3 regions of the Prevotella sp. oral taxon 317 str. F0108 genome follow, and region 3 is predicted to be linked to each of the others. Evidence: riboswitches for the same ligand, from Rfam matches in the RefSeq annotation. Region 3 holds a riboswitch; each other region holds the start of a gene.
The links. Region 3 has a riboswitch for cobalamin ahead of HMPREF0670_RS07570 (right-handed parallel beta-helix repeat-containing protein). Riboswitches for the same ligand answer to the same signal wherever they lie in the genome.
Positions count from the first base shown of each region.

Region 1 (5,983 bases), on a different contig from region 3:
TTAAATTGGTCGGGAAAGAGGTCTTTAAAGTTTGTAGCCGTGCGATTAGATATGCAGAAGTTGTTCCAAGCCTTATATTCGGGCATGTTGGTAACGGTGAAACGATAGTTTCCACTAAGGTATTGGCTGTCATAACCATTGTCTTTGTTGCCCGTTCCTAGGTAATATCCATCTGCGTTAAGACTAACATCCACGTCATCAAACGTTGCAACCTTTCCTTCAAGTGCCTTATTTATAGCTGCGACCGACTCTTCCAAGTGCAAATCCTCGGCTCCTGCCACCTCGGTAGAAGTTTCGCCCAGCCATCCTGCCATTTGTTGCTCGGCACAATACACCTTTACGAAGTCGATAAAGTCGAGTTTCACCTTCTTTCTGTTCGCATCTACGGCCCAATCTATGTCAAAGCTGTTCGCATCTTTATCGGTATTGGGTTTGTTGTCTACGTATCCGTAGGCAAATTCACGAAGTGTCCAAAAGATTGTACCTGGCTTTTGCGTGGCATTCTTAGGCAGAAGGCTACCCTTATAGGTAATTTTAGTTGGCATCCACAAGGGATAATACTCTTGTGCATGGTACTTATTTCTCTCCACTTTACCGCTACCACCCTTATTATCTGTCCACGGAATGTCCTGCATAGGTGCAGAGGTATAGGTAACTTCATAGCCGTAAACCACTCTGTTAGGCTTTTCATCATCGGCACTTCCACGCAGTTCGTACCACGGGTCGTCGGCAATGCCGTTGCGGTTAACGTCTTTCGACACCATTACAATACCAGGTTCGCTGTTTCCCGAAAAGGCGTTGCCCTCAATACATAAGTCTTTTTTACCTGCGATGTTGGCCACACTATGGTCGAAATGGAAAGTTACCGAACCGCCAAAAGCCCCAAGCGTAATCAGGTCGCGCTTGTTGTTGGCCAACATGTCGGTGCATTTCTGTGCCATCTTGGCTGCATCATCGCCTTTTTTGTATGCAGGCATCGTGTTTACAAACTGGCCAGGAGCAGGCGAATAGTCAACAACTTTGTAGATGTATTGACTAGGCGTACCCTGCTTGAAATACTGTTGTGCGGTGGCCTTTGCGCCTATAAGCGTTAAAGCAACCACGAAAAGTAAAGCTTTCTTCATATTATGTGAGTTTATGAGTTTGTGAAGTTATTGTAGTTATTGAGTTGATGAGTTTGTGAACATGCGAGTTATTGAATTTATGAGTTTGTGAGTTATTGAGCTTATAAGCTGTTTAGTTATTGAGTCTTTGAGTTTCTTAGCGCATGAGTTTGTGTGTTCAACGATTTAAATACACAAAACTTATTAGCTAAAACCTCAAAAGCTCGCTACTTATATACGAATGTGGCATGCCCAGGAAGGTCGCCTGTTTGCACAGTGAAATCGTGTGTCCCATCGGGTTTAAAGTGCAAAAGGCTGCCACTCGAAACGTAGTTCTTTGCATCCATTAGGTAAAAGTCGCGTTCAGTAGGGTTCACTATGATGCCATAAGGCATCGTGATATCCTTGATTTGGAGAGCAGAAAACAAGTTGGTTTCGACGGTTTGGTGAGTTCTGACGTTTATAAGTCCATAGCTGATGGTGTTTGTAGCGGTGGCACTGTTCCATGCCGAGCCATAATAATATAAGGAGTCGCCAACGATTGAAAGCCCCGAAACGGGCGTGTCGATGCTGTCTATCACCTCGTAAAGCTGATTGTGCCCCTTGTAGAGCCAATAAATGCGCGATGGAACGTCGTTGTAGTTTCCGCGCGATGTTACCCAAATTTGCCCATAATGGTCTACTTGGCAGTGGTGCAAATTAAGTCCCACCTTTATTTTCCTTATCTCCTTAAAGGTGGTAAGGTCTATTTCGCTCAGTGTGTTGTCGTAATTTGGCATACGATAGCCTCCACTATTGGCTACATAAAGCTTGTTTTCGACAATGCAAAGTTCTTCGGGCTGATAGCCAACCACCACCGAATCTTTCTTTTTAAAGTCCACCGTGTCTACCTTATACACCATTCCCAAGGGCGCATCTTTATCTAACTTCACGGGTCCTACATACGAAGACACGTAGGCAAAGCCGTCTTTAAAAGCCAAATAACGGCAGTTGGGTATATTAATCTGCGTTATTCGCTTGCAGCTATCGGCCGTGGCCACCTCCACCTTGTTAGAAACATTAACCACAATCCATAGCTTGCTGCCATATATTTTGATGTCGTTGCCCACATCGCCCAATTCTTTCACCACGTTGGGGTTGCGTTCCGAGTAAATATTACGGTGGTAATGCACCGTTGGTTTGTTCTCGTCGAGGTCCAAAAAGTCTATCGATGCCTTGTTACTCCCCATGTTACCCTCGTTCAATACATACATGCCCACGATGTCGCCACGTGTGGGTGCCACGCCCGTGTCTTGGTTTTGAGAGGGAATGATGTAGAAGTCTTCGCGACACGAACTAACCATCGCGAGTATCAGGCATGCGACATAGAAGATCGAAAATCGTTTCATTGTTGTTGCGGACGTTAAAGGGTGATGTCTATTGAGATAGCATAGTTGCGCTTGGGCATGGGATAATTCAGTATCACATCGTAGTCTTGGGCAAGCAGGTTGTTCACTTCTACCGTTAGTTTGCACCGAAGTTTTTGCCAATTAAAGGCGTAAACAAGCGAGAGGTCACTGGTGTACCATGCTGGCATGTAGTTGTATACGATGTTTTCTTGCTGGTTATATCGTTTGCCGGCATAGATAAAGCTGTAATTCAGTTGCCATTGCTTGTAGTTTGCACCTACAATGGCCGAACCGCTATGCCAAGGAATGTAGGGTATTTGGTGCTTGTAATACGAGTCGGAAGGGTTGGTTACGTCCCTTGCCTGCTGATAAGTGTATTGCAAACGCCCCGTAAACGAAAGCTCAGGCGAAGGTTGCATGGTTGTTTCGGCTTGCAGGTCGATGCCTTTGATGTGCACTTTGCCGAGGTTAAGCATGGTCCACCTAAACTGTTGACCTTTGGGATAGGCCACAATCTTATCGCTTACGATGTTGAAATAGCCGTCTACTTGCAGCCTGAAACCACGTATTAAAGATGCTTTGTATGTTTTTTCCCACACCGCTCCCACGTTATATTGCACTGCCGTTTCGGGTTTTAGCAGCGCATTGCCAACCTCGGTGTAGAACAACTCGTTGAAAGTGGGCATGCGGAAACTTTTCTTGGCAAAGGCGCGAAGCGAAAATGCCTTGCTGGAAAAGGGATAGAGGTTGACAAAGAGGGCAGGGGAGAGCACGCTGTGGCTGGGCTTGTCTACCATTGTGCGTGTGTGGTCTTTGACGAATGTACCCAAAACCGATGCTTGCAGTTTGAGGTGACGATAGTCAATGGCTGTGGCCAGCGAGATAAAGTTGCTGAAACGATGGGGGAAAACAAACAGACGAGCATCCGAATCGAGCTTGTTCCACTTGAAATCGTAACTTAAACTGACCGACCAATTGGGCATCAGTTCCAACACATTAGCCGTAGATAGATATATTTCTTGCTGTTTGTAGGTGTTGTCTACGGGCAGTTGGGTTGGGTCGTTGTTGATGTAGTGCGTGTGATAGTAAGCGTATTTGGCCAACCACTGCGTAGAAAAGGCATCGGAGAAACTTTTTTGGAAACGCAATTGGGAGAAGTGATTGTGGTCCGACTGCCTTTCGCCGCGCCGCCAAACATTGTTAACAATGGCTCCTGGTATTCCGCGTTGCGAATTATAGGTGTAAGCTTTCCAATTCCACATGCCGTGGTCTATCACGCCATGCAGGTTTGCCTCGGCCCTTAATGCCCAAATGTCTCCGTTTTGGCGTATGGCTGTGGTGTCGTAAGCCACAGAGTGGTCTTGGTTGTGGCGCAGATAACGAAAGCGATACTTGCCACTAGACGTGAGATAGCCCACACTAAGCGAGGTGTTAACGGCTTGGCTGAGTCGGTTTTCCCATAAACCCGATAGCCGATAGGTGTCACTAGAAGCGCAACCAGCCTTGAATCTAAGGTTAAAGGGCTTGTTTACGTCGAAACGAGGCGTGCGTGTGCGGATATAAACAGAGCCTGCATTGCCGAAATCGCTTGCAGGTTGGAAGATGGCACTTTTCTGTACGTTGTATAAAGTAATCTCCTCTACGTTGTCTAACGATAGTTGTCCAAGGTCGATTTGTCCGTTTTGGGCATTGCCAAGCTCAATTCCATCGTAGAAAATACCGAGGTGGTTGGTGCCCATACTACGTATGTTAACCGTTTTCAGTCCGCCAACACCTCCGTAATCTTTTATTTGCAGTCCTGAGAAATAGCGTAAGGCATCGGCCACACTGTGTGCGTTCAGCCTTTCAAGCACGGCGCCATCAAGCTTTTGCGAGGGAATAACCTCGCGAAAGGTGTTTTTAGACACGACAACAACCTCGCGTACATGTTGTACCGAGTCTAATGCCAACTGCCGTTTTGTATCCTGACCATGAGCAGATGCAGCGAAGAACAACGCCGCACAAGCCGAAAAGAAATGTACGCTTTGCATATTTCAAGTTCTTATCTTATAACCTTTCCTCGAGGTTAAATTAAAGATAAATGGCAATGGCAGGTCTTCTGACTTTGTAACCCGGCCACAAACGCCTTCCCGAATTTCCCTTGACGGAGTTCAGTGGCGCAGTGTTTGTGGCCAGTAAAGGTTACTTACAGCAGCGGGACTGTTCGGGATTTTCACCCAATTCCCTTTTAATCGCTCGTAAACGAACCTATTGCCTAGTTGTGCAAAGGTAGTGATAATATATGGAATATGCAAGCATGATGTGCAGCGAGCTTAGTATGCGCACAGGCAGAGCCACCAATTAACTCGCCCTCACACTTACGTCTCGCCACGAAAACGCAACATTAGTCTTGAAAATAAACCCTATTTACCCTGTTGCTGATGCCCGTAAGCACCTCGTAAGGAATGGTTTGCAGCGCGTCAGACAACACCGTTACGGGCAAGTTGTCGCCGAAAATCTCCACACTATCGCCTTCGTTACAGTCTATCCCCGTTACATCTATCATGGCTACGTCCATGCAGATGTTGCCAACATACTCTGCTCGCTGGTTGTTCACCAAGCAATGGCCGTTGCGGTTGCCCAATCGCCTGTTCAATCCATCAGCGTAGCCAATGGGTATGGCCGCTATCACGCTATCGTGTTCAATCGTTCCGCGGCGCGAATAGCCCACAGTCTCGCCAGCCTTAACCTTGTGCAGTTGCAGAATTGTAGTGCGCAGCGTACTCACATTGTTGATGATTGCGTTGTTTCGAGGGTTAATTCCGTATAGACCTAGGCCCAAGCGGCACATGTCTAACTGACGTTGCGGAAAATGTTCGATGCCCGCTGAGTTGTCGATGTGGCGCAAAATATGGTGTTCGAAGGCGGCCTGCAACATCTTGCTGCCTTTATCAAAACATTCAAACTGCCGTTGCGAGAAGTTGTCGAACTGGTCGGCATCAGCCCCAACAAAGTGCGAAAACACCGATTTGGGTATCAAGGCGTTTTGGTTATGCAGGCGTTCTATCAGTCGCGGAACATCTTTTTCGGGGTCGAACCCTAGGCGATGCATGCCTGTATCCAGTTTGATATGCACGGGAAACCCCGTTATACCCTCTTTCTCGGCAGCCTTAATGAGAGCCTCCAATAGGCGGAAACTGTACACTTCGGGTTCCAAATCGTAGTCGAACATGGTTTTGAAAGCCGTCATTTCGGGGTTCATTATCATAATGTTGCTGCTTATTCCGTTGCGTCTTAGCGTTGCTCCTTCGTCGGCAACGGCCACGGCAAGATAGTCTGCACGATGGTCTTGCAGGGTCTTTGCAATCTCTACGGCTCCTGCACCATAGCCGTCAGCCTTAATCATACACACCAACTTGGTATTGGGGTGCATCATGGCACGATAATAATTCAGGTTGTCTATCATGGCATTGAGGTTCACTTCGAGGGTAGTTTCATGCACTTTCTTCACCA
Region 1 is NZ_GG740072.1:713,807-719,789, reverse strand. It holds gene HMPREF0670_RS02610 (DUF4465 domain-containing protein) at 1-1,124, opposite strand, end outside; gene HMPREF0670_RS02605 (YncE family protein) at 1,331-2,491, opposite strand; gene HMPREF0670_RS02600 (TonB-dependent receptor) at 2,506-4,521, opposite strand; cobalamin riboswitch at 4,562-4,757, opposite strand; gene HMPREF0670_RS02595 (bifunctional UDP-N-acetylmuramoyl-tripeptide:D-alanyl-D-alanine ligase/alanine racemase) at 4,875-5,983, opposite strand, start outside.
Region 1: it holds a riboswitch for cobalamin, as region 3 does, so the genes downstream of both, HMPREF0670_RS02600 (TonB-dependent receptor) here and HMPREF0670_RS07570 (right-handed parallel beta-helix repeat-containing protein) in region 3, are expected to answer to the same signal.

Region 2 (5,983 bases), on a different contig from region 3:
TTCGGCGCGAAAGGCGTTTGTCGGCCACGCATTCGTGGTATTTCTCCTCCCATGCCTCGCCGTAGAAGTCTTCTAGCGAGTAACCGCGCGTAGTTAGAACTTCGTTGGGACAGAACATGTGCCAATCCTGATTGAGGTCTTGTTGCGCCATTTTCCAAAACAAGTCGGGATAACACACGGCGGGGAATATGTCGTGCGCTTTCATACGGTCGTCGCCGTTGTTGGTGCGCAATTGTAGAAATTCGGGCAGGTCTTTGTGCCAAACATCTAGGTAAACGGCCACTGCGCCTTGGCGAACGCCCAGTTGGTCTACGGCCACAGCGGTGTCGTTCACCAACTTCATCCACCTAACCACGCCACCGGCGGCACCCTTAAATCCGCGAATGCGACCGCCAGCGGCCCTCACTTTGCCGAAGTAAAGACCCATGCCTCCGCCAAACTTGCTCACTTGGGCAAAGTTGTCGATGCTGCGGTAGATGCCTTCAAGACTGTCGGGTACGGTGTCGATGAAACAGCTTGACAGCTGATGGAAGGGTTTGCGCGCATTGGCTAGGGTGGGCGTGGCCATAGTTACTTCCAGACGGCTAAGCATGTCGTAGAACTTTTTCACCCAATGCAGTCGGTTTTCGCCTTCGTTCATAGCCAGGTGTAGTGCTATGCCAAGGAACATTTCTTGCACGCTTTCAACGGGTTTGTGGGCAAACGACCTGATAACATAACGTTTGATAAGGAGGTCGAGCCCCGAATAGTTGAGCAGCTTGTTGCGTTCTTCGTCGATAAACGATGCCGCCTGTTGCAGTTCGTTCTCGGTATAAGCATCGACAATGTAGGCTCCGTAGAGGTTCTGGCTGGCCAAATGGCGCACCTTTTGGGCAAAGGATTGTATGTCTTCTGCTTGCTCGAACGTTTCTAAGTCGCGTTGCAGGCGATAGCTAAGCAGTCGAGCCGCGATAAATTCCCAATTAGGAGCCTCGGCCGAAGTAAGTTCCACGGCGGCTTTTATCAAGGCCGAGAGTTTGTCGCGCCCGTTCATGTCGGCCTTAACAAAGCCCATGAACTTCTCGGCGAGCGCTGCAATGGGGTACAACTCGGGCTCGAAGTCGGCCGCGATGCCTTTCAACACGGGCGCAATTTCGGCTTGTTGCAGGGTGTTGGCAATCCTATTGAGGTATTTTCGTTGTTCGGTTCGCTGCCAACGAAACAGAATATAGCTCTTAGCCTCGGCGTAAAAGCCGCGTTGCATAAGGCTTCGTTCCACCTCGTCCTGAATACATTCAACGTTAAGTTTTGCAGGGTGGGTTATGATAACTTGCTCAACGGCGATAGCCACGTCGTGTATTTCGTCTTCCACGATGGGTCGCCCTGTGCTGATAAAACTCTTTTTGATGGCCGTGGCAATCTTTTCCCTGTCGAAGGGAGCCATCGAACCATTTCTCTTGGTTATGTCCATGAGATAACTTTGACTTGCTTATTGATTAAAAAAACGTTTCGTGGCGTTCCCTATTCCCACGAGTGGAACGGCACTTTTGACGAACAGGCAGGTCTTCTGACTTTGTTCTAATTCTCTTCGCCTTCCCAATTCGGTTCGCCAAACCATGCGATTGAACCGAAACAGTGGCTTATGTAACAGCGTTATTTAAAAAGCATGCCTGCGCTGACACAGCGTGTTTAGTGGCTTTTTAGATGCCGCCTCTGGAAGAAAACCGTAAAGAACTTACAGCTGCGGGACAGTCGGAGAGTTGCACCCCGTTCCCTTTTAATCGCCTAGCACTGGGCCTTGGCAAACCAATTCGGGCACAAAGGTACTCATTTTGCCGCAAAGGGCGAAACATTTGCTGGGCGTTATGTGGGGCGAAAATGTGTTTTGGTGGCGGATAAGGCTTTTCGGAAATTAATGTTTACCTTTGTACCAAACAAACAATACAAACGAATTATCATCATGATGGAAATAGGAACAAAGGCTCCAGAGGTGTTGGGGCACGACGAAAACGGCAACGAGGTACGCCTAAGCGACTTTAAAGGTAAGAAGTTGGTGTTGTATTTCTACCCCAAAGACCTCACTTCGGGCTGCACTACGCAGGCTTGTAACCTGCGCGACAACTATGCCGAGCTGCAAAAACAGGGCTATGCCGTGGTTGGTGTGAGCATAAACGATGAGAAATCGCATAAGAAATTCATTGAGAAAAACGACTTGCCGTTTCCGCTGATAGCAGATACCGAGCATAAATTGGTGGAAGAATTTGGCGTTTGGGGCGAGAAAAGCATGTATGGCCGCAAGTATTTCGGCACGTTCCGCACCACGTTCGTCATCAACGAAGAGGGTGTGATAACCCGTATTATGCAGCCCAAGGAGATTAAGGTAAAGGAACACGCACAGCAGATATTGGGTGAGTAATGAGGGTTTGAAGGCCTTCTAGTATTCACCAACTGATGCTCCACCTAACCATAGGCATGATGGGAACAATGCTAAGTTGTTTCCATCTGTCTTCTTCATGGAAGATGGCGTATGGGTTACGCCTGTTAAATACGTTGAAAACAGAGACGGATAGCTCTCTTGTACAACGTCTGCCACGAGAGATGTAGTTGTAGGCGAGGTCGGTTCGAAAATAGTTTTTGATTGAGATGGCGTTGACGTCGGACATCTGTTGCCTATCGTAAATATGGCGATAATACTCGTCGGGATGGATGAAACCGGTTTTTAAGTTGTCCCAATGAGGGGGCGCGACACCTTGATAAGTGCCTATGGGGAGGGTTAGCCGGTTGCCCGAGGCGAGCACGACATTGCAAGCTACATTGTGTTCGGCTGTCCCCTTGCGTGTAGGTCTCCTTACAAAGGCATATTGCAATTGGCAGTTAAGAACGTGCCTCCTGTCAAACTTATGGGGAAAAGGCCTGCCGCCGTTGATGAAAGGGTAAGTGCGGGTGGTTTTCGAGAGCGTGTATGCAATCGATGCAGTGAATATTGGCAGGCTGATTGCCGAGCTTACTTCTATTCCAAGCGAACGTCCTTTGCCGCGTGATGCCTCTTCTTCCCACGTGAATGTGTTTAAGCCGAAGGCGTTAATGGGGCTGGTGTAGGCTACGAGGTTGTTCATCCGCCTGCAATATGCCCCGAGTGTGGCATCGAATTTATTGTTGTCGGCCCATCGTTTTTTAACGAACGCACCTGCATAAAATTGGTTTGTCTCCTCTTTTGGAAAACGTTCGTTGCTTGCCACTCTGATGTTGAGCGGCCAACCAGTGGGCAACCCTTCTAGAATGTGGTGAAATTGGTTCTGCTTGTCGTAAGCAATCTCTAAGCCCAACCAAGGTTTGAAGTACCAATGTGTAAGCGCGTGGAGGTCGGGATTTATGGGCTGGCGCTCATCATGAAATCGGGTAGTGTTTCTTATGCCGAGCTTAAGGTCGGCTTGTTTGGTAAATTTTAGGTCGACCTCCGCGAAAACGGCGCCAAGTGTGTTCGGGTAAGTTTGTACGTTTTCTGCTCCTTTTTGGGCTGTTAGGCTTCTCTGGTTACCATTAGTGGACTTTTGGCTTTGCATGGATAGTCCTGCCCGCACTGCCATTCCTTGCTTCCAAGTGTAGGCAAACATCGCCCGCAATGCCCATTCATTCAGCTTAGAGGCAATGGCGACGTGCGAGCGGGTGTCGCTGGTGTTGGGGGCGAAGTGGTCAGACTCTTGTATTGAGAATGCGTAAGTGTGGTAGGCTAAGAAATTGAAGTTGGTCTGCTCGTTCAGTTTAGCATCCCATTCCAGCTTGGCGGCAGATGCTTGCCACGCTTGTTTGTTGCGCAACTCTTGGTATTGGGTGTATTCGTAGAGGTCGTTTGTGTGGAAATAAAATGCAGAGAAGGCGTTTCGGGCATTGGGCTTGTAGTCTAGCTTTACGCAAATGTCGTAAAGGTCTACCCGCAGTTTGTCGTCTGTGCGGTTCATCCAGTTCAACATATATGGTAGGATGGTGGTTCGGGCGGACAGCCTGACCGACATTTTGTTCATTATGAGCGGCAGTGTGACGTGCAATCCGCAAAGGTAAGGCGATATGTACGCCTTACCTGTGGTGGGTGTGCCATAGCAGGCTTTGGGCGAAACGCTTATGAGGGCAGAAGAATAGTTACTGTTTGTGGCAGGCAGTCCGCCTTTGTAAAAGTCGACTTTATCGGCCATTTCGGGTGGAATGACAGAGAAAAGCCCCATCAGGTGCGACGTTACGTATAGTGGCACGCCGCCGAAGTAAAGGCCATTGCCGCTTGTGTCGCCTCCCCTCACGAAAATGCCCAACGTGCCTTCCATGCCAAACGATGTGCCGGGGAAGCTCAATGTGTGCCTTAGCACATCGGGTTCGCCAATGATAGAGATGCTCGAGGCGGCTTGACGAGCATCGTAACTGAACTCGCTGCCGCGGTTGTTGGGCGTGGTAGAGGTGATGGTGGTTTCTTTTAAGGCAATGTTTTTCGGCGTGATGTAAATGGTGTTGCCTGCGAGTTCGCTCAATTCAACCTGTTTTGGTTCGTATGCCACGTGTGAAACAACAACACTGGCAACGCCGTTTGGTAAAGAAAAGCATCCCCTGGCATTGGTTACAGTGCTTTGTTCGGGGGGGCCGTGCCGAACCTTACGTGGCATCCGCGCACGGCGAGCTGCGTTAGGCTGTCTTTAACGACATACGTCCTGGACTTGTCTTGTGCGTAGAGGCATACCTCCACGCAAATGGCGACGATGAATAGGGCTACAGTTCTCATCTGTTATTCGGGCAGGATGTTGTTGCAATTAAAAAGCGTTTCTTCGTAAGCTCCGAAAATACCCACTCCATTTTCTATGTTCGAGTACACGGCGTTCTCTTCTAGCCATTGCGTTGGGTCGCTAAACGATTCGTACGCTTGCATCTTCAGAAGGCTGCTTTTAAGGTAATGGTCGTATTCTTCAGAAACAGCCATGAACGAAACCACGCTGCTGTAAAGCGGATAGAGGGTAAAAGTAGTAGGCACGGCGTTTGGTAACATCCTAATATAGTAATGGTAGGTATTCACTCTTTCTGCTTCTGCTGGTTGCATGTTGAATTGGTCGGTCTTGGGATAGTCGGTTGCGATGTCTTCTTTCATTGTATAATAGGGGCGTATCACTACCGTGCGCATAATGGTGTCTTGGTCTTTTGCGAACGCGCACGCCCAAAACGGGTCTGCATTTTTGCTTATCCTGAATGCGCGTCTACCTTCTTTGTCTTCTGGTTTCAGTCTCTGGATGGGCAGGCGTTCGGGAAAAGTGGTGTTTGCTGTTATGTCTGGGTGGTTGGGCGTTTGTATTCGCAGGGTGTATGTTCGTCCTCTTACGGGCGTGAACGCCATTCGCCACTCGCCATACGCCACCTTGTTGAACACGCCCACTTCGCGGTCGTTTTCAAACAAGGTAGCAATGGCTTGAGGAACTTCCTCGTATGCGGTGTTGCCCAGCTTGCTGGTGTACGTCAGCCACAGCTTCTGCACGGAGTCTTGTGTGAGCAAGCAGTTCACCACCATTTTGGGTTCGTGCAGATTTGGTGTATCTATCTCTTCCACGCAAGCAGAGAGTAAGCTCACCAACATTGGTAACGCCAATAATGCTTTGAGGCTGTTCTTTCTCATGTCGATGAATATCAGGGCACCAATTTAACATCAGCAGCCGTGGCCTTAATCAATTTGTCTTCGCCAGTTATCAGCTCTATGGTGAATTGCGCTGTAACTGGTGCCGGCACACTAACGTTATCTTTAAATCGCAGGTATATCTCCGCGGGTGCCATGGGCTTATAAGACAGGTATTGAGAAAGGCTTATTCCAACAATTTTTTTATGGTCTGTAATCACGTTCTTGTTGGAAGTCACGATGAAAGAATGGTTTCGGAAATAGCGTTCAATAACGAAGAGATCACTTAATGATTGGCCAGGAGCTCGTCCTGCTATCTCTGCCGAAGACGTAATCTTAATGTCTTTGAGCCACGTAAGTCTG
Region 2 is NZ_GG740072.1:1,749,017-1,754,999, reverse strand. It holds gene HMPREF0670_RS06715 (ribonucleoside-diphosphate reductase subunit alpha) at 1-1,450, opposite strand, end outside; cobalamin riboswitch at 1,519-1,805, opposite strand; gene bcp (thioredoxin-dependent thiol peroxidase) at 1,943-2,395, shown strand; gene HMPREF0670_RS06705 (TonB-dependent receptor plug domain-containing protein) at 2,421-4,523, opposite strand; gene HMPREF0670_RS17050 (hypothetical protein) at 4,583-4,744, opposite strand; gene HMPREF0670_RS06700 (DUF4249 domain-containing protein) at 4,748-5,623, opposite strand; gene HMPREF0670_RS06695 (hypothetical protein) at 5,635-5,983, opposite strand, start outside.
Region 2: it holds a riboswitch for cobalamin, as region 3 does, so the genes downstream of both, HMPREF0670_RS06715 (ribonucleoside-diphosphate reductase subunit alpha) here and HMPREF0670_RS07570 (right-handed parallel beta-helix repeat-containing protein) in region 3, are expected to answer to the same signal.

Region 3 (5,983 bases):
CGATGAACGACAGCACAAGCGCGCTCATCACGTCTATCGGGGCAGGGATATTGATGGTGAAATAGGGCAGTATCTCGGCCGATTTCTCCACGGTTTCTAAGGTCTGTGAGCCGTTTCCGATGAGCGATGGGAAGAAGGTGCTGCCCGTTGCATAACTCAGTATGGCCGCAACAACGGTGTCGGCGTAGGCAATGCCCACGGTAATGAGCAGCAATTTGCCTGCTCCCTTACCAATATCGGCAATGGCCGGCGTTACCAATCCCAAGATGATAAGGGGAATGATAAAGCCCAAAAACTGTCCGAAGATGCTGTTGAAGGTTGCGAATATGCGCACCCAGGGCAGTGTAAAGATGTGACCTAATGCTATGCCGAGGGCAATGGCGATGAGAATGCGCCCAAGTAATCCGATTTTCATAGGTAATGTTATGTTTTTTAAGTTGGGCAGTCCGGTTTGGTTATGTGGGCTGCACGTGATACAATTGTCAAGAGGTTGGCCGCTCTGTAAGAAAGATAAAGCAGGGGGAGAACTTCAAATGAAGAGGCTCACGCCTCCAAACCAAGATATTCAGCCTATAGACTCACGCCTATGTTCTAGCTAAGTGGACAAAGACAACATGGTCTTTCGCTCCATTTTTGCATTTTAATTGGCCACAACTTAAATGCTCACGCATTCTTTATGTGTGGCTATTTCCAACAAAAAGTTAGTTATCTCCCCCTGCTGTTATCTTCTACGCGGCCGATGGGTTTGGCTTGTTACGGCCAAATCCACCGTGGCTAGCGTAGTTTGTTGTAGAACTTAACCTTGCGCCAAACGCTCGGCCATGGCCTTACCCAGTGCGCGACACTGCTCGGCCACTTCGGGCGATAGAGCCTGTTTCATTTCAACGGGCGTGCCAACGTGTTCGAAGTGCAGTCCGTTTTCGTTCCATTCGCCAATCTTCTGCACGGCTTTGCTGGCCCATCCGTAACTTCCGAACCATCCGATAAGGTGGTTTTTGATATCGCGGTTGGCCAGCTCGCTCAGCAAAACGTCCATTTCGTGGTATAGTCCGGTGTTGTATGTGGGTGCTCCCACGATGAGTCCGCGATAACGGAACACGTCGCGGATGATGTAAGAATGATGCGTTTTCGACACGTTATGCACCGCAATGTTCTTTACACCGGCCTGACTGGCAGCCCTAGCAATAACTTCGGCCATGCGTTCTGTATTGCCATACATCGTTCCGTAGCATATCACAAGGCCGTCTTCAGTTTCGTATTTGCTCATGTGGTCGTACATTTCAACCACCTTTTGCAGCTGTTCGTGCCACACGGGGCCGTGTGTAGAGCAGATATAGTCTATCTTTTCGTTGGCTAGTTTTTTAAGGGCGTTCTGCACGGGCGTGCCATATTTGCCCACAATGTTCGAATAATAGCGCACCATCTCCAGCCAGAAGTGTTCGCAATTAATCTCGCTGTCGAGCAATCCGCCGTTAAGAGCACCGAAACAACCGAATGCGTCGCCAGAGAAAAGCATGTTATTGGAAGTGTCTAGCGTCATCATTGTTTCTGGCCAGTGCACCATAGGCGTTAAGAAGAACTTCAATGTGTGCTTACCTAGCGACAGTTGGTCGCCGTTCTTTACTTCGTACTCGCAGCCTTCCATGCCATAGAAACCTTTAAGCAGGTCGAACGACTTCTTGTTTCCCACTACCTGCACGTTGGGATAATACTTCCTCATCAGGGCAAAAGAGCCGCTATGGTCGGGTTCCATGTGGTTTGTAACGATATAGTCGATGGGACGGTCGCCGATAACTTCGCGGATATTCTCGATAAACTGCGCGAAGAAGTCGGCTTCCACCGTGTCGATGAGGCACACTTTTTCGTCTACGATGAGGTACGAGTTGTACGAAACGCCGTTGGGAAGTGGCCATAGGCCTTCAAACTTTTCTTTCTTTCGGTCGTTCACACCCACGTAGTAGATGTCTTTTACTATTTCTATCATATTCTGAGTTTGTGAGTTTATGAGTGTATATGTGTATTTAGTTGACGGGTAAGCAAGTTAACAAGTTAACGAGTTCGTTAGTTGACAAGTTAACGAGTTACCGATACATTTGTCTTATTATATGGTTGATGAGGCAAAGTAGCAATGCTAATCACGCCCCTCTCCCCTTGGAGAGTGGTTGTTGGTGAGGCTTTTTCACTCCCCCAGAGTGGTTGTTGGTGAGGCTTTTTACTCCCCCAAAGTGGTTGTTGGTGAGGCTTTTTTCACTCTGGTTTCCAACCTTTCGGCACATAGTTATCCGTTCCCTTGCAGCTTTCGGCCGAGAAAGCCAGGGCGTAACTCATTATCTTGTTCCATTGTTCTTTGGTCAATCCGTCGATAAGGCGTTGCCTTGTAACGCCCAATTTCAGCATGCCGAAGATAAATCCGGCGTTGAAATTGTCGCCTGCCCCAATGGTGCTAACGGGCTGTGTGTCGCTAACGGCATAGCTTTCGCAAAAGCCGCCGTCGGCACGTAGCTGCACGGGGTTGGCTCCATCGGTGTAAACAAACCGCTTGCAATAGAAAGAAACCTCGGCAGCGTACACCTTAGCCGGGTCGGACAGGCGATAAAGCACCTCGAAGTCTTCTCTACTTCCGCGCACCACGTCGGCATACTCGTAGTTCTCCAACAAGTTGGGCGTTATGCGCATCACGTCGGTTCGGTGGCCCGAACGGAAGTTCACGTCGTAGTAGATGATAGCCCCACGGTTGTGCGCATATTCTAGGAACGAAACCACTTGTGGCCGTGTGGCAGGACTAACGGCGTAGTAAGAACCGAACACAACGATGTCGTCGGCCTGCACGTCGGGGTAAGCAAACTCCGGATTGTTCTTCTTATTGTCGCGATAGAACAGGTATTCGGCATCGTTTCGCTCGTTCAGGAAGGCCAGCGAGATGGGTGTTTGCCCCTCATCGCACTTCGTTACGTAATCGGCCTGCACGCCATTGTCTTTTAAGAAACTGATAACGTTGGTTCCAACACGGTCGTTTCCTACGGCCGAGATGAATGTTGCGTCGGCTCCCACGCGCCCTAGCGATACGATAGTGTTGAAAACCGACCCCCCAGGCAAGGCTCCTATGGGCTGTTCGTGCTTGAAAACGATGTCTAACACCGTTTCACCTACTCCGATTACTTTCCGCATAACGCTGTGATAAATGTTCTTTTTTAGGGTTGATATTTAAACAATATGCAAATATCCGAATTTTTAATCAGACGGCAAAACAATTGTGTAAGTTTTTGATTGGACATGTGGGATGGGGCTAAAAATGTACAAGGGGTTTGCATAACGCCAAGGGTTGGGGTGGGGCAACGCCCTTTGTTAGGGGGGCATGGCTTTGTGTTTGGGTATGCGTGTTTTGGCGTATAAGTTGCTTGTGCTGTTTATGGGCATTGTTTGCCGCATCCTAATTAGATTGGAGTTGGCAGCTAATGCGCATGTTTTTTCGTACCTTTGCATCAGCAACAGGTACGCCCCGTATGGCGTTTAAAAGGGAAACGGGTGAAAAACCCGTACAGTCCGGCTGCTGTGAGTTGCCCTTGGCGGCGTAAACAAAGGTCACTGAACACGGTGTTTGGGAAGACGTTTACTGCCTGGCAACAAGTCAGAATACCTGCCGTTGCACGCCTTCGTGTGGCCTCTTGGGTTAGGTTCGGCGCATTCGGCACGCTTTCGCTGGCGTGCTTTGTAGCATTTCATTTCGTTAAATCATGTCTTTTCACTTTGTATCAGGTTAAAAACCCCCTGTGCTTTCGCTGTGTGTGCAGCGCAAACAACATGTAAATCAACATTAACATCACAATAAATTATGAAGCAAAACCAACTTTTCATGGTTCTTTGCACCCTCTTTCTTTATGCCTTTTCGCCCCTGGTGGCTACGGCACAAAACAGAGAAGTGCGCATGGAACTTACGCCAAAATCCATTGATGTGGACGAAACGCCAATCGACTTTTACGACGACGGCGGACCCAATGGGCAGACTTCGCCCGAATTTAAGGACGGAAAAACAAGCAGCGTAACCTTTATTCCCAAGGTTACGGGCAAGAAAGTGCAAGTAGATTTCAAGCTGGTAGACATCTTCGAAGGCAGTATCCACAAGCAGTTTATCCGCGTTTACGATGGCACGGAGGTACGCGCCAACCGCCTTTTGGCTACCATCACCAAGGGCACTACGCCCATTGTGAAGGCCACCAACCCGCAAGGCGCACTCACAGTAGAGTTTGGTAGCACTACGGCCTTCCGCTCCAATGGGTTTAAAGCCGTGGTAAGTCTTTTCACTCCTCAACCGATGCGCTTTCGCGATGTAACCATTTCGCCCATGAAAGATGCCTCGCTGACCGCTGGCGACAAGGCTCAACCGCTGTTGGGCTTTAATGTTCGCACAGAAAACACCGAACCTGCACTCACCCTTAACGGTTTAACGCTCAAAGCTAGCGGACCAATAGCTGCCATTCAGCTATATCAAAGCACATCGGCCACCGACTTTTCAACTGCTCATCGCTTAGCCGAGGGCACCGTACAAAATGGAGAAGTGGTGCTAAACATAGCCGCTAAGCCTGCACTTCGTTCGGGCGACAACTTCTTTTGGCTGGGTTGCGACGTGGCAGACGAGGCCGAAAACCATAACACGCTCGCCCTTTCGCTCGCTCAACTGGCACTTTCCGATGGCCAACATGCCCTCCCCGCACCACTGCCAACAGGCGAACGAGTGGTAGAAAACGTGGTTTACGCACTCGAAGGAACGCATCAAAGGCGTGTAAATGGCGAATTGACGTTCCGTTCTAAAACCAATACGTACAACGATAATTACGAAGGCGGCTCGCGCGACCGCATTACCACCTTCACTCCGCTGCACGCCAGGCATGTGGTTCAGATAGATTTCTCCAAGTTCGATATTGTGTATTCGCCACGTACCGACGTCGGTGTGCGTGCCAAATTCGTTGTGTACGAAGGCAAAGGAACGACGGGGCGCAAGCTTTGGGAACTTACTTCGTCCGCCGATAAACAGCGCGGACCCGGCCAAACGCTACGTTCGCAATCGCCCGATGGTGCATTAACCATCGTGTTCAACCCCAACGACAGCCACTATGCGGCCAAAGGTTTCGTAGCCAAAGTAAGCGAATACATTCCCAAAGCCATGTCGTTGGCTAGTGTAGACGTGCGCCAAGCATCTGCGGCAGCTGTTTCGCCGGGTGCTACACGCCAGCCCTTGCTGCTGATTAACCTGCATACCGAGGACAATTTGCAGCCCATAACGCTGAACAGCCTGCAACTTAACCTCAAACAATCGTTGCCTGCTATGGCCGGTTTGCAGCTTTTTGTACAACCTAAGAACACGCCCGATGCCACTCCTAGCGGCAATCCGCTGGCTACCATCGCGCAAGCCGCCCTTAGTCAGCAACAAACCATGTCCCTGTCTACTCCCCTTGCCCTTACCGAAGGCGACAACTGGCTGCTGCTTTGCGCCGATGTGACCAACGATGCACAAGCCGGAAAACTGCTCGATGCGGCCTTAATGAAGGTTGAAACATCGCTAGGCGAAACAGCCGTGCAACAAGGTGACCCCGATGGAGCGCGCCGTGTGGAATACGAACGCGCACTAGTAAAGGGCGATAATGGCCGTGTTGAGGTGGCCGACAACACCACATTGACACTATACGACGACGGCGGAAAAGACGAAAATGAAAGTAAAGGCTTTGAAGGGCTAATTACTTTCGTGCCCAAAACCGCGGGAAGGCTCATCGCCATAAAGCCGACAACATGGAAATTAGCTGCTGCCGACAAGCTAGAAGTGTACTTCGGAACGGAGAAAAAAGACAAACCCGACTTCTCGTTCAGTCGCAACGACCATTTCGATAAGCTGATTTCCACCTCTCCCAACGGTGCCATTACCCTGCGTTATACCACGGGTAAGTATGTTGCTGCCGAGGGTTTCGCCCTCGAAGTGTCGGCCATTACG
Region 3 is NZ_GG740073.1:183,912-189,894, forward strand. It holds gene HMPREF0670_RS07555 (dicarboxylate/amino acid:cation symporter) at 1-415, opposite strand, end outside; gene HMPREF0670_RS07560 (FprA family A-type flavoprotein) at 797-1,984, opposite strand; gene HMPREF0670_RS07565 (carbohydrate kinase family protein) at 2,248-3,168, opposite strand; cobalamin riboswitch at 3,474-3,660, shown strand; gene HMPREF0670_RS07570 (right-handed parallel beta-helix repeat-containing protein) at 3,833-5,983, shown strand, end outside.